2 regions of the Streptomyces sp. NPDC013457 genome follow, and region 1 is predicted to be linked to the other one. Evidence: predicted binding sites of a transcription regulator. Region 1 holds the regulator's gene; the other holds the start of a gene.

Evidence for each region. Region 1 encodes HrcA, which represses chaperone genes, less so after heat shock. Its sites were predicted from a motif close to TTNGCACTCNGNNNNNCNGAGTGCNAA; they were not measured.
Region 2: the regulator HrcA is predicted to act here: its motif matches at 2,604-2,630, upstream of groL (chaperonin GroEL).

The regions. Positions count from the first base shown of each region.
Region 1 covers NZ_JBICBL010000002.1:490,753-497,900, reverse strand. Annotated here, with positions in the region: gene ACF1G2_RS07735 (AAA family ATPase) at 1-1,061, opposite strand, end outside; gene ACF1G2_RS07730 (hypothetical protein) at 1,153-1,506, shown strand; gene ACF1G2_RS07725 (16S rRNA (uracil(1498)-N(3))-methyltransferase) at 1,503-2,246, opposite strand; gene ACF1G2_RS07720 (nitronate monooxygenase) at 2,243-3,322, opposite strand; gene dnaJ (molecular chaperone DnaJ) at 3,526-4,665, opposite strand; gene hrcA (heat-inducible transcriptional repressor HrcA) at 4,666-5,685, opposite strand; gene ACF1G2_RS07705 (MBL fold metallo-hydrolase) at 5,839-6,567, shown strand; gene ACF1G2_RS07700 (DUF3097 domain-containing protein) at 6,578-7,148, shown strand, end outside.
Region 2 covers NZ_JBICBL010000009.1:139,223-146,370, reverse strand. Annotated here, with positions in the region: gene ACF1G2_RS24775 (GNAT family N-acetyltransferase) at 1-198, opposite strand, end outside; gene ACF1G2_RS24770 (SRPBCC family protein) at 195-662, opposite strand; gene groL (chaperonin GroEL) at 811-2,439, opposite strand; gene ACF1G2_RS24760 (cold-shock protein) at 2,763-2,966, opposite strand; gene ACF1G2_RS24755 (MoaD/ThiS family protein) at 3,411-3,686, opposite strand; gene thrC (threonine synthase) at 3,802-5,118, opposite strand; SAM riboswitch class I at 5,112-5,264, opposite strand; gene ACF1G2_RS24745 (glucosyl-3-phosphoglycerate synthase) at 5,398-6,339, shown strand; gene ACF1G2_RS24740 (hypothetical protein) at 6,396-7,148, shown strand, end outside.

The DNA.
Region 1 (7,148 bases):
ACCGATTCGATGGGGCGCTCGCGCAGGTGGTAGCGGAGGATCGCCTCGCGGGCCGGAGCGTCGGGCGGCAGCACGAGCAGGGTCCGGTCGAGGCGGCCGGGGCGGCGCAGCGCGAGGTCCACGTCCCAGGGGACGTTGGTGGCGGCGAGGACGAAGACGCCCTCGTTCTCGGCCCCGTCGACTCCGTCGAGCTCGGTGAGGAGCTGGTTGACGACGTTGCGCAGTCCGCTGTGGTGTGTACGGGAGCGCTTGGCGCCGAGGGCGTCGAGCTCGTCGAGGAAGACGACGCACGGGGCCTGGGCGCGGGCGGTCTCGAAGATGTCGTGGACGTTCTTCTCGGACGTGCCGATGTACATGTCGAGGATGTCGGAGAGCGAGACCGACATGAAGCTCGCGCCGAGTTCGCCGGCGACGGCGCGGGCGATGAAGGTCTTGCCGCAGCCGGGCGGGCCGTACAGGAGCAGGCCGCCGCGCAGGGACTTGCCGTACAGCCTGCGGAGTTCGGGGTTGCGCATGGGAGCGAGGAAGGCGGCCTCCAGGCGGCCCTTGACCTCCTGCATGCCGCCGACGTCGGCGAGGCGTACGGAGCCGGGGGCGTCGACGTCCCAGGCCGAGGCGTCCCCGGGGTCTCCGCCGCCGTCGGAGGTGAGCGGCTGCTCCAGGTCGTCGCCGTCACCGCCGCCGCCCTCGACGAACCGGGGCCCGACGAGGTCCCCGACCTCCTGCTCGGCCGCGTTCCAGTCGAAGGAGGAGGACCGGGCGGGGGCGGCGTCGGCGGCAGGGGCGGTCGGGGCGGCTTCGCCGGCGGGGGTCGCGGGGGCGGCTTCTGCCGCCGGGGCCGCTGCGGGTGCGGCGTGCTGTCCCATCGCCCGGAGCATCAGCGCCCGCGCCGCCTCGTCACCCGGCGCGCGCTGGAGCGCGACGGCGGCCTCGGTGACGGCCTCGTCGCCGCGCCCCTCGGTGAGGAGCAGTTCGGCGAAGTGCAGCCGCAGGGGCACGTCTTCGGGCGCGGCGGCGACCGCGGCGCGCAGACTACGGATCAGAGGAGACTCGTCGGACATGCGGTCACCCTATGAACCGACATGCCTTCCGCACCCACCGGGTCCGAAATCCCGTTGCCGCGCCCCCGGGCTCCGCGCATACCGTGGGCGCATGGGGCGACGAGAACGCGTACCGCGCAGGCTGACGGCGGACGGCACGGTCTGGCTCTGGTCGGTCGGGCACCTGCACCCGCCCTGCCGGGAACTCCTGACGCTGCGCCGGGCCGAGACCCCGCACGCCCAGCTGCGCCTGGTCTTCCAGGAGGGCCCGGGCCGTGTGACGCAGGGCGGGTACATGGGCGCGGGCCAGGTCGCGGACACCGGAGACGGCTACCTCAACCTCAACGAGCCCGGGGTGGTACGCCGTTTCCTCGACGAGGCCACGGCACGCGGTCTCCTCCCGACGGCCCACGGCCTGCACGAGACGGACGGCTGGCCCCTCTTCGACACGCTGGTGGCGGACTAGCTCCAGCGGCCCGTGCGGCCGAGGAGCAGCGCCGTGGCCGCCGTACCGGCCGTGGAGGTACGCAGGACGCTGTGGCCGAGTCGGTACGGTTTCGCGCCCGCCGCCTCGAAGGCCGCCAACTCCTCCGGGGACACGCCCCCTTCAGGGCCCACGACGAGCACGATCTCGCCCTCGGCAGGGAGTTCGGCTTCGGCGAGCGCGCCGCTCGGGTGGTCCCGGTCCTCGTGCAGCACGGCGGCGAGGTCGGCCCCCGCGAGGAGTGCGGCGACCTGCTTGGTGGTCATCGCGTCGGCGACCTCGGGGAAGCGCGTACGGCGGGACTGCTTGCCGGCCTCGCGCGCGGTGGCCCGCCACTTGGCGAGGGCCTTGAGCCCGCGGTCGCCCTTCCACTGGGTGATGCAGCGGGACGCGGCCCACGGCACGATCGCGTCGACCCCGGTCTCCGTCATGATCTCGACGGCCAGTTCGCCCCGGTCGCCCTTGGGCAGCGCCTGGACGACGGTGATACGGGGCGCGGGCGCGGCCTCCTCGTACCTGCCGGAGACCTCGACGGTCAGCTGGTCCTTGCCCTCGGCGCCGAGCACCACGCAGTCGGCCCAGGTGCCCCGCCCGTCGGTGAGGACGACGTCCTCCCCCGCGCGCAGCCGCTTCACGGAGACGGCGTGACGGCCCTCGGGGCCGTCGAGGAGGAAGGGGCCGTTGCCGGGGACGGCCTCGACGACGAAGACGGGTGCGGTCATGAGGCGTTGCTCCTGTGGGCCTGCGCGGTGAGTGCGGTGTCGAGTTCGGCGGCCAGCACCTCGACGAGCCGGCCCGCGGGGAGTTCGCGGGCCAGCCGGTGCCCCTGGCCGGCCCACAGGGCCATACCCTGCGCGTCGCCCGCGGTGGCGGCTGCCTTGCGGACGGGGGCGGTGAGGTGGTGGACCTCGGGATAGGCGGCGGGGGCGTACGGCCCGTGCTCGCGCATGAACCGGTTGACGAGCCCGCGCGCCGGGCGGCCGGAGAAGGCCCGGGTGAGCTCGGTCCGGACGAAGAGGGGGTTGGTCAGGGCCTGCTTGTGCAGCGCGTGCGCCCCCGACTCGGGGCACACGAGGAACGCGGTGCCCAGCTGGGCGGCGTCGGCACCGGCCGCGAGGACCGCGGCGATCTGCGCGCCGCGCATGATCCCGCCGGCCGCGAGGATCGGAAGCTGCACCGCCTCCCGGACCTGGGTGACGAGCGTGAGGAGCCCGGTCCCGGCGAGAGCGGCGTCCGGGTCGTCGCGGTGCGTGCCCTGGTGTCCGCCGGCCTCCACGCCCTGCACGCAGACGGCGTCCGCCCCGGCCCGCTGGGCCGCCTGGGCCTCGTCGGCGGAGGTGACGGTGACGATCGTGTACGTACCGGCGCGGGCGAAGGCGTCGAAGGTGTCCCGGTCGGGGCAGCCGAAGGTGAACGAGACGACGGGGACCGGGTCTTCGAGCAGGATCGCGAGCTTGGCGTCGTAGGCGTCGTCGCGCCCGTTGTCGGGGTCGCCGAGGGCCGTCTCGTACCAGGTGGCCTCCCCGGCGAGCTGGTGCCGGTACACCTCGACGGCGGCCGGATCGGCGGGCTGCCCGCCGGGCGGCACGAAGAGGTTGACGCCGAAGGGCTCGCCGGTCAGCCCGCGCACCTGCTTGATCTCCTGGTAGAGCCCGCCCGCGGTCTTGTAGCCCCCGGCGAGGAACCCGAGCCCGCCGGCGGCGCACACGGCTCCGACGAGCTCCGGGCAGGACGCGCCACCCGCCATGGGGGCCTGCACGATCGGGTATCGGGAGAGATCGTTCAGCGCGGTGGACATGCAGGCATCGTGTCATACGGAAGGGCGGCATCCGCGACCCGCGGATACCGCCCTTCCAGGCCCGGAACCGACCGCCCGACGGGCGGCGGGGATCCGGTCTAGCGCCCGTTGAACGCGTCCTTCAACCGCGAGAACAGCCCCTGCTGACCCGGCTGACTGTGCCTGCCCGGGGGACGACCCCCGGACCCCCGGCAGCAGTACGCCTACCGCCCGTTGAACGCGTCCTTCAACCGCGAGAACAGCCCCTGCTGACCCGGCTGGAACTGACCCGTGGGCCGTTCCTCGCCGCGCAGCTTCGCCAGTTCGCGCAGCAGCCGCTCCTGCTCGGCGTCGAGCTTCGACGGCGTCGTCACCTCGACGTGCACGATCAGGTCTCCCCGGCCGCCGCCGCGCAGGTGCGTGATGCCGCGCCCGTGCAGCGGGATCGACTGGCCGGACTGGGTGCCCGGGCGGATGTCGACCTCCTCCATCCCGTCGAGCGTCTGCAACGGCACCTTCGTACCGAGCGCTCCCGCCGTCATCGGGATGGTGACCGTGCAGTGCAGGTCGTCGCCGCGGCGCTGGAAGACCTCGTGCGGGACCTCGTGGATCTCGACGTACAGGTCACCGGCGGGGCCGCCGCCGGGGCCGACCTCACCCTCGCCCGCGAGCTGGATGCGCGTCCCGTTGTCGACACCGGCCGGGATCTTCACGGTGAGCGTGCGCCGCGAGCGGACCCGCCCGTCGCCCGCGCACTCGGGGCACGGGGTGGGGACGACCGTGCCGAAGCCCTGGCACTGGGGGCAGGGGCGAGAGGTCATGACCTGGCCCAGGAAGGACCGCGTGACCTGCGAGACCTCACCACGGCCGCGGCACATGTCACAGGTCTGGGCGGACGTGCCGGGCGCGGCACCCTCGCCGGAGCAGGTCGTACAGACGACCGCCGTGTCGACCTGGATGTCCTTCGTCGTACCGAAGGCGGCCTCGTTGAGGTCGATCTCCAGCCGGATCATGGCGTCCTGGCCGCGGCGCGTGCGCGAGCGCGGTCCGCGCTGCGACGCCGTGCCGAAGAAGGCGTCCATGATGTCCGAGAAGTTCCCGAAGCCGCCCTGGCCGAAGCCGCCGGCTCCACCGCCGCCGCCGGACGCGGACAGCGGGTCGCCACCGAGGTCGTAGACCTGCTTCTTCTGCGGGTCCGACAACACCTCGTAGGCGGCGTTGATCTCCTTGAACCGCTCCTGCGTCTTCGGATCGGGATTGACATCCGGGTGCAGCTCGCGGGCGAGCCGCCGGAATGCCTTCTTGATCTCGTCCTGGGACGCGTCGCGGCGCACGCCGAGTACGGCGTAGTAGTCCGTGGCCACTTACGACTCCGCCAGGATCTGTCCGACGTAACGTGCCACTGCGCGTACCGCTCCCATCGTTCCGGGGTAGTCCATGCGGGTCGGTCCGACCACGCCGAGTTTGGCGACTGCCTCGTCGCCCGAACCGTAGCCGACCGCGACGACGGACGTGGACGTGAGGCCCTCGTGGGCGTTCTCGTGCCCGATCCGTACGGTCATGCCCGAGTCCTTGGCCTCGCCCAGCAGCTTGAGGAGCACGACCTGCTCCTCGAGGGCTTCGAGAACGGGCCTGATCGTGAGGGGGAAGTCATGGCCGAAACGGGTGAGATTGGCGGTACCGCCGATCATCAACCGCTCCTCGTGCTCCTCCACCAGGGTTTCGAGCAGGGTCGCGAGCACCGTCGAGACCGTGCCGCGGTCCTCCGTCTCCTCGAAGGACTCCGGAAGATCCTGCACCAGCTGCGGCACGTCCGCGAAACGGCGGCCGACGACACGGCTGTTGAGCCGGGCGCGCAGGTCCGCGAGCGAGGTCTCGCCGAACGGCGCCGGGCAGTCGATGACGCGCTGCTCGACCCGGCCGGTGTCCGTGATCAGCACCAGCATCAGCCGGGCGGGGGCCAGCGACAGCAGCTCCACGTGCCGGACCGTCGAGCGGGTCAGCGACGGGTACTGCACGACGGCGACCTGCCGGGTCAGCTGCGCGAGCAGCCGGACCGTGCGCCCGACGACGTCGTCGAGATCGACGGCTCCGTCGAGGAAGTTGTGGATCGCGCGCCGCTCGGGCGTCGACAGCGGCTTGACGCCGGCGAGCCGGTCGACGAAGAGCCGGTAGCCCTTGTCGGTCGGGATGCGTCCGGCGCTGGTGTGAGGCTGGGCGATGTAGCCCTCGTCCTCCAGGACGGCCATGTCGTTACGCACGGTGGCGGGCGAGACGCCGAGCTTGTGGCGCTCCGTGAGCGCCTTGGAGCCGACCGGCTCCTCCGTCCCGACATAGTCCTGGACGATGGCGCGCAGCACCTCGAGTCTGCGTTCGCTGAGCATCGCGCACACCTCCAGCTGTCGTATCGGTTGCTCCGCATTTGGCACTCGCCCTGTTCGAGTGCCAGGAATCCCCCGGCCAGTGTACGGCGGCGGGCATCGCTCCTGGCAAGGAGGCCGGGTCGGAGGCCACGTCGTTGCGGATAGCGTCGCGGTATGGATGTCGATTGGGAAGAGTACGGCTGGGAGCGGCTCGGTAACGGGGTGGGCAGGCGCCGACTGCCCGGCTGGGACGCCACGGTGGGGCTGGTACTGGGCGAGCGCGCCGTGCTGCTGTACGACACGGGCTCCACGCTCGCCGAGGGCGCCGAGCTGCGGGGGCAGGCGGAGGCGCTCGCGGGCGGCCGGAGAGTGACACACATCGCACTGAGCCACCCGCACTTCGATCATGTCCTCGGCACGGCCGCCTTCGCGGGGGCGGAGGTGTTCGGGGCGGTGGGCCTGGACGAGCTGCTGCGACGGGAAGGGCACGCGCTGCGGGAGGACGCGGTACGGCACGGGGTGGCGGAGTCGGCGGCGACGGAGGCCGTGGACACCCTCGTCCTGCCGGGGCACATGGTGTCGGGCGAATGGACGCTGGACCTGGGCGGCCGCCAGGTGCTGCTGGCCAACGTGGGGCCGGGGCACTCGGGTCATGATCTGACGCTCCTCGTCCCGGACGTCGACGGGGTGGAGGTCGTCTTCTGCGGCGACCTGGTCGAGGAGTCGGGCGAGCCGCAGGCCGGAAGCGACGCGATCGGCTCGCGCTGGCCGGCGGCCCTGGACCGGCTGCTGGCGCTCGGCGGGGAGGACGCGCTGTACGTGCCGGGACACGGGGCGGTGGTGGACGCGGCGTTCGTGCGGCGCCAGCGGGATGAGCTGGCACGGCGCTTCTCCGTCGCATAACGTCGCCCGAATGCGCAGCTACAACCCGGACCTGACGCCCCCTTGGAAGCGATCCGCCCCGGTGCCGGAGGTGCCGGCGGAGGTGGACCTCGTGGTGGAGGAGGTCGCGACGGGATTCTGCGGAGCGGTGATCCGCTGCGAGGCCGGCACGGTCACGCTGGAGGACCGCTTCGGCAAGCACCGTGTGTTCCCGATGGATCCCCGGGGCTTCCTGCTGGAGGGCAAGGTGGTGACGCTGGTCCGCCCGGCGGCCGGTCCGGCGCGCCCCAGCCGCACGGCCTCGGGGTCCGTCGCGGTCCCGGGCGCGCGGGCGCGGGTGGCGCGGGCGGGCCGGATCTACGTGGAGGGCCGGCACGACGCGGAGCTGGTGGAGCGGGTCTGGGGCGACGACCTGCGTATCGAGGGCGTGGTGGTGGAGTACCTGGAGGGCATCGACGACCTCCCGTCGATCGTCGCGGAGTTCGGCCCGGCGGCGGACGCGCGGCTCGGCATCCTCGTCGACCACCTGGTGCCGGGCTCGAAGGAGTCCCGCATCGCGGCGCAGGTCTCGTCCCCGGACGTCCTGATCGTGGGGCACCCGT
Region 2 (7,148 bases), on a different contig from region 1:
GCCCGCTCCCGACTCCGAGCGGTGCCACTGGCGGCGTACGAACCCCTCGCCCTCCGCCTCCGAGTACACCGGCGGGACCGTGGTGGTCAGCGGGATGTACGGGTCCGCCGACGCCTCCTCCACGAGCGGGAGGTCCGCGCGTTCCCAGGGGCGCAGGTCGTACGCCCCCGCGGGCAGCCGCGGCACGTCGAGGCTCACATCGTCCCCAGATAGGCCGCGAGACGGTCGTACTCCTCCTTGACCCCCGCCTCCATCCCCGTCGCCAGCGCCTGGTCGCGGATCTCCGACGACGGCCAGATCGATGTGCTGGTGAGCGCCGTGCCGCCGTCCGGGGTGTCGTCGAAGGTGAGGGTGACATGGACCGGTGGCCCCGGCATGAGCTCGAAGACCTCGGTGTAGACGAGGCGCTCGTTCGGGACGATCTCCTCGTACGTTCCGGAGAAGACGATCTCCCGGCCGTCGGGGGCCTTCTGGCCCCAGCGCCACGCGCCGCCGACCGTGAGGTCGACGTCGGAGATCACCGTGGGCAGGGCCGCCACGCCGTACCACTGGCGCACGTGCTCGGGTTTCGTCCACGCCTCCCAGACACGGGCGGGCGGGGCGTCGAAGGTCCGGGTGATGACCAGCTCGCGGTCGGCCGGTGTCGTCAGCAGCGTGATCATGGATCGCTCCCGCCTTCCGAGAGGCTCCGCTTCCGGGAGTGGCTGACCACCCCCACCCCACCAGCATCACCCCGAACGCCCGAGGGCGGCACCCCCAGCAGGAGTGCCGCCCTCGGTCGCGTACAGCGAGGAACTACCGAGCCGAGGCTCAGAAGTCCATGTCACCGCCCGGCATGCCGCCCGGAGCGGCCGCGGAGGCCTTCTCCGGCTTGTCGGCGATGACGGCCTCGGTGGTCAGGAACAGCGCGGCGATGGAGGCCGCGTTCTGCAGGGCGGAACGCGTCACCTTCGCCGGGTCGATGATGCCCTCGGCGATGAGGTCGACGTACTCGTTGGTCGCGGCGTTCAGGCCGTGGCCGACGGGCAGGTTGCGGACCTTCTCCGCCACGACGCCACCCTCGAGGCCGGCGTTGACGGCGATCTGCTTCAGCGGGGCCTCGAGGGCCAGCTTCACGATCGCGGCACCCGTGGCCTCGTCGCCCGAGAGGTCGGCCTCGAGCTTCTCGAAGACGCTGGAGGCCTGGAGCAGGGCCACGCCACCACCGGCGACGATGCCCTCCTCGACGGCCGCCTTCGCGTTGCGAACGGCGTCCTCGATGCGGTGCTTGCGCTCCTTGAGCTCGACCTCGGTCGCGGCACCGGCCTTGATGACCGCAACACCGCCGGCGAGCTTCGCCAGGCGCTCCTGCAGCTTCTCGCGGTCGTAGTCGCTGTCCGAGTTCTCGATCTCGGCGCGGATCTGGTTGACGCGACCGGCGACCTGCTCGCTGTCACCGGCACCGTCGACGATCGTGGTCTCGTCCTTGGTGATGACGACCTTGCGGGCGCGGCCCAGCAGGTCGAGGCCGGCGTTCTCGAGCTTGAGACCGACCTCCTCGGAGATGACCGTGCCGCCCGTGAGGATGGCGATGTCGTTCAGCATGGCCTTGCGGCGGTCGCCGAAGCCCGGAGCCTTGACCGCGACGGACTTGAAGGTGCCGCGGATCTTGTTGACGACCAGGGTCGACAGGGCCTCGCCCTCGACGTCCTCGGCGATGATCAGCAGGGGCTTGCCCGACTGCATGACCTTCTCCAGCAGCGGGAGCAGGTCCTTCACGGAGGAGATCTTGGAGTTGACGATCAGGATGTACGGGTCGTCCAGGGACGCCTCCATACGCTCCATGTCGGTGGCGAAGTACGCCGAGATGTAGCCCTTGTCGAAGCGCATACCCTCGGTGAGCTCCAGCTCCAGACCGAAGGTCTGGGACTCCTCGACGGTGATGACGCCTTCCTTGCCGACCTTGTCCATCGCCTCGGCGATGAGCTCGCCGATCTGGGTGTCGGCGGCGGAGATGGAGGCCGTGGAAGCGATCTGCTCCTTGGTCTCGACATCCTTCGCCTGCTCGAGCAGGGCGCCGGAGACGGCCTCGACGGCCTTCTCGATGCCGCGCTTGAGGGCCATCGGGTTGGCGCCGGCCGCCACGTTGCGCAGGCCCTCGCGGACGAGCGCCTGGGCGAGGACGGTCGCGGTGGTCGTACCGTCACCGGCGACGTCGTCCGTCTTCTTGGCGACTTCCTTGACCAGCTCGGCGCCGATCTTCTCGTACGGGTCCTCGAGCTCGATCTCCTTGGCGATGGACACACCATCGTTGGTGATCGTGGGGGCGCCCCACTTCTTCTCGAGGACGACGTTCCGGCCCTTGGGGCCAAGGGTGACCTTGACGGCGTCGGCGAGCTGGTTCATCCCGCGCTCGAGACCGCGCCGTGCCTCCTCGTCGAACGCGATGATCTTGGCCATGTGAAGTGGTCCTCCCGGACATGGGGTGGATAACGCTCCAGGACCGCGCCGACGCCCGCGACGGACGGCCTGCGTGCCCTGTGGTTCCTTGCCCCACCTGGCCGCGGACCTCGTCTGCCCGATCCTCGTAAGCACTCTCACCTTCAGAGTGCTAACGCCAATGATTAGCACTCGGCCCATGCGAGTGCAAGCGACTCCCGCAGATCGAGAGAGGCCGCCGCCACCTCCCCGCGCACGCACGAGGGGTCCGCATCCCGGTCAGGATGCGGACCCCTCGGCGTGAGAACGCGTGAGTGCGTACGTGGTGGCCGATCGCGCCGTGCTCAGACGGCGAGCTTGACCATGTCCGCCTGCGGACCCTTCTGGCCCTGCGAGATCTCGAACTCGACCCGCTGACCCTCTTCAAGGGTGCGGTAGCCGTCCATCTGGATCGCGCTGTAGTGGACGAATACATCCGCACCACCGTCGACCGCGATGAAGCCGTAGCCCTTCTCCGCGTTGAACCACTTGACGGTGCCCTGAGCCATGCCTAACTCCCCTATTACTGGCCCTTGCGCGGGACCGCACTTCGCGGACCCGGGTCAGACCCTGCGCCGGAACGCGTCGACCGCGGCTGAATGTATCTGCCCAACTGCCCTCTGCAACAGGTCAATCGGGCGAGAATTCTGGGCATGGCGTAAAGGAGAATTGAGGAGAATTCACTGAATTCCGGGGCAAGTCGGGCCCGGCAAAGCGCGCAGAAGGTACACAACGCACGTGCACTTTGGCTGCTTCTTGTCGCGTGCGGGCGCATTCTCATATGCGTCTGGCACGAGCAGCGGGGGAAAGCCGGGGGGACTTCCCCAACTCTACCGCGCTCAACCATGCAGAATTGCCCCCTCCGCTTCTCTCGCGGAAGGGGCAATTCGGTTACGCCGGGTAACGCGGGGGCGCCGGGACGGCCCTGAGGCCGCCCGTGCCGCGCCGGACGATCAGCCTCCGGCGACGGCCGGGATGATCGAGACGCCGGCGCCGTCCGGCGTCGCCGTCTCCAGGCCCTGCTCGAAGCGGACGTCGTCGTCGTTGACGTAGACGTTCACGAAGCGGCGCAGCTTGCCCTGGTCGTCCAGGACACGGGCCGCGATGCCCGCGTGGTTCTTCTCCAGATCGGCGATGACCTCGGACAGGGTCGCGCCCTCGGCGGCGACCTCGGCCTGGCCGCCGGTGTAGGTGCGGAGGATGGTGGGGATGCGGACCTTCACGCTCATGGGGTGTTCACCTTCGGTGGCTTCGGGCGGGGCGGACGGGGTGCCGGGTGGCGGGTGGCGGGGTGCGGGCGCGGCCGGGTCACCGGCAGCGCCCGCACCTCGGCGGTCGCGGGCGTCAGCCCGCCAGGCCTGCCTCGCGGAACGCGTCCAGGCTCGGGCGGATCGTCGCGGTCGCCTGCGAGGTATCGGCCACCGCGTCCAGCGTCTTGAGGCCGTCACCCGTGTTGAGAACGACCGTGGTGAGGGCCGGGTCGATGAGGCCGGCCTCGACCAGCTTCTTCGTCACGCCGACCGTCACACCGCCCGCCGTCTCGGCGAAGATGCCCTCCGTACGGGCGAGGATCTTGATCGCCTCGACGACCTGCTCGTCGTCGACGTCCTCCACCGCGCCGCCCGTGCGGCGGGCGATGTCCAGGACGTACGGGCCGTCGGCCGGGTTGCCGATCGCCAGCGACTTGGCGATGGTGTTCGGCTTCTGGGGCCGTACGACATCGTGACCGGCCTTGAAGGCGGCCGACACCGGCGAGCAGCCCTCGGCCTGCGCGCCGAAGATCTTGTACGGCTTGTCCTCGACCAGGCCCAGCTTGATGAGCTCCTGCAGACCCTTGTCGATCTTGGTGAGCTGCGAGCCGGAGGCGATCGGGATCACGAGCTGGTCCGGGATCACCCAGCCCAGCTGCTCGCAGATCTCGTACGCGAGCGTCTTGGAGCCCTCGCCGTAGTACGGACGCAGGTTGACGTTGACGAAGCCCCAGCCCTCGCCCAGCGGGTCGCCGATGAGCTCGGAGCAGAAGCGGTTGACGTCGTCGTAGTTGCCCTCGATGCCGACCAGCTCACCGCCGTAGACGGCGGCCATGACGACCTTGCCCTGCTCCAGGTCGTGCGGGATGAACACGCAGGAGCGGAATCCGGCACGGGCGGCGGCGGCGCCGACGGCGCCGGCCAGGTTGCCGGTGGAGGAGCAGGACAGCGTGGTGAAGCCGAAGGCGCGGGCCGCCTCCAGGGCCTGGGCGACGACGCGGTCCTTGAAGGAGTGCGTCGGGTTGCCGGAGTCGTCCTTGACGAAGAGCTTGCCGGGCTCGACACCCAGCTCACGGGCGAGGTTGTCGGCCTGGACGAGCTTGGTCCAGCCGGGGTTCAGGTTCGGCTTCTCGGCGACGTCGGCCGGGACGGGCAGCAGCGGGGCGTAGCGCCAGATGTTGGCGGGGCCGGCCTCGATCTGCTTGCGCAGCGCCTCGGGGTCACCGGTGGGGAGGTCGTACGCGACTTCGAGCGGGCCGAAACAGAGCTCGCAGGCGAAGATCGGGCCGAGCGGGAAGACTTCACCGCATTCCCGGCAGGAAAGGCCCGAAGCGGGACCGAGATCGACGGTCCGGGAGGTTTCGGTGGAAACAGTCTGTACAGCCATGGAGGCGAGGCCCTTTCTCCTCATCTTTCCCATGACGAATGTCGTCATGAGACGGATTTGGCACCTTCCCTAGCCGGGAGCCTCGCTGGCGCGTTGTGTCGCGGACGAGACCGACTGGAGGGTTGCCGGGGCTTCAACGGGCCGTTTCCCTCTGCCCCTCTGGATGAGCGGTATTCGATTGTGTGAAGCGGTTGTCAGACGCGGGTGGGACCCCGACATGCATCGGGCATCCGCGTTGTTCAAGACTGTAACCGAAGGCCCGGAGGGTTGAACCTGCCGTCCGAACCGCGAGATGGAGATCACGTGCTGGAGGAAGTGGAGCGCTGGCTGGGCCGGCGGTCCTGGTCCGTGGCGGACCGTTCGCTCGACCGCATCCTGGCGGCGAAGCACGGGACGACGGTCAGCGTCGTCCTGCCCGCCCTCGACGAGGAGGCGACGGTCGGCGACATCGTCTCCGTGATCCGCCGGGAGCTGATGACCGAGGCGGTGCCGCTCGTGGACGAACTGGTGGTGATCGACTCCGGTTCCACCGACCGTACGGCGGAGTTCGCGGCGGCGGCCGGGGCGCGCGTCGTGGCGCGCGACGCGATCCTGCCCCGGATTCCGGCCGTGCCCGGCAAGGGCGAGGTGCTGTGGCGGTCACTGATGGTGACGCGCGGGGACATCGTCTGCTTCGTCGACGCGGATCTGCGGGACTTCTCCGCGGACTTCGTCACCGGGATCGTCGGCCCGCTGCTCACCGAACCGGACGTCGACTTCGTGAAGGCCATGTACGACCGTCCGCTGGGCGACTCCCCAGGTCAGGGTGGGCGGGTGACCGAGCTGGTGGCACGGCCGCTGCTCAATCTGCACTGGCCGCAGCTGGCCGGCTTCGTACAGCCGCTCGGCGGCGAGTACGCGGCGCGGCGCTCGCTGCTCGAACAGCTGCCGTTCCCGGTCGGTTACGGAGTGGAGCTGGGTCTGCTCGTGGACGCCCTCCACACGGTCGGCCTGGACGCGCTCGCCCAGGTCGACGTCGGCGTCCGCAAGCACCGGCACCAGGACGGCCGCGCGCTGGGCCGGATGGCGGCGGCGATCTACCGGACGGCGCAGCTGCGGCTCTCGCGCGGGCATCTCGTGCGTCCCCGGCTGACACAGTTCGAGCGGGGCGACGACGGCTTCACCCCGCGGACGTACGCGGTGGACACCGAGGAGCGACCGCCGATGATCGACATCACGGAGTACACGCACCGCCGCGTGGCGTAGCGCCGGATGATGATGCTTTTTGCATACATTTCCGTTCTATGCCGTTCACCCCACGAATGACCACGTTGCCGGCGGCGCTCGGCCTCGCCGTCGGCTCACTCGGTTCGCTCGGCTCGCTCACCCTCGCCGCGGCCGGTCCGGCCGCGGCGGACGTGGTGGAGCCCTTCGGCAAACGCTACGAAGCCTCGCTGTACGGCGACTTCACGACCGTCGGCGCCACCGCTGCCGTGACAGCCGGCACCGAGTCCGGGTCCGGGTCCGGCACCGGCTCCGGGACCGCCCGCGTCGTGATCCCGGCCGGCGCCAAGGTCGCGTACGCCCGGCTCTTCTGGGGCGGGCACGACGGCACGTACAGAACGGCCAGCGGGGCCCTGTCGAAGCGGTGCGCCGGCTCCGGTCGCGAGGCCGCGACCACGTCGGGCGACCACGCCACGACCGAACCGCGCATCAAGGTCGGGGCGGGCCCGGAGACGACGGTCTCGATCGACAGCATGGTGACCGACCCGGCCGACATCGGCGGCGCGCACCACTACACGGGCGAGTCGGACGTCACGGCCGCGTTCGCGGGCGTGACCGGCACCGACGCGACGGTCGCGGTCGGCGGCATCTGGACGGCGCGGGGCACGGGCTGTGTGGCGGGCTGGTCCCTGACGGTGGTCCACGAGTTCCCCGGCCCCGAGCCGGCCTTCGCCCCGGAACGGCGGGCCGTCCGCGTCTACGGCGGGCACGTCCTCCAGCGGCCCACCTCCCCCGCGACCACGGTCGCCGTCGACGGCTTCCACCGGACGGCGGGCCGGGCGCGGGCGAGC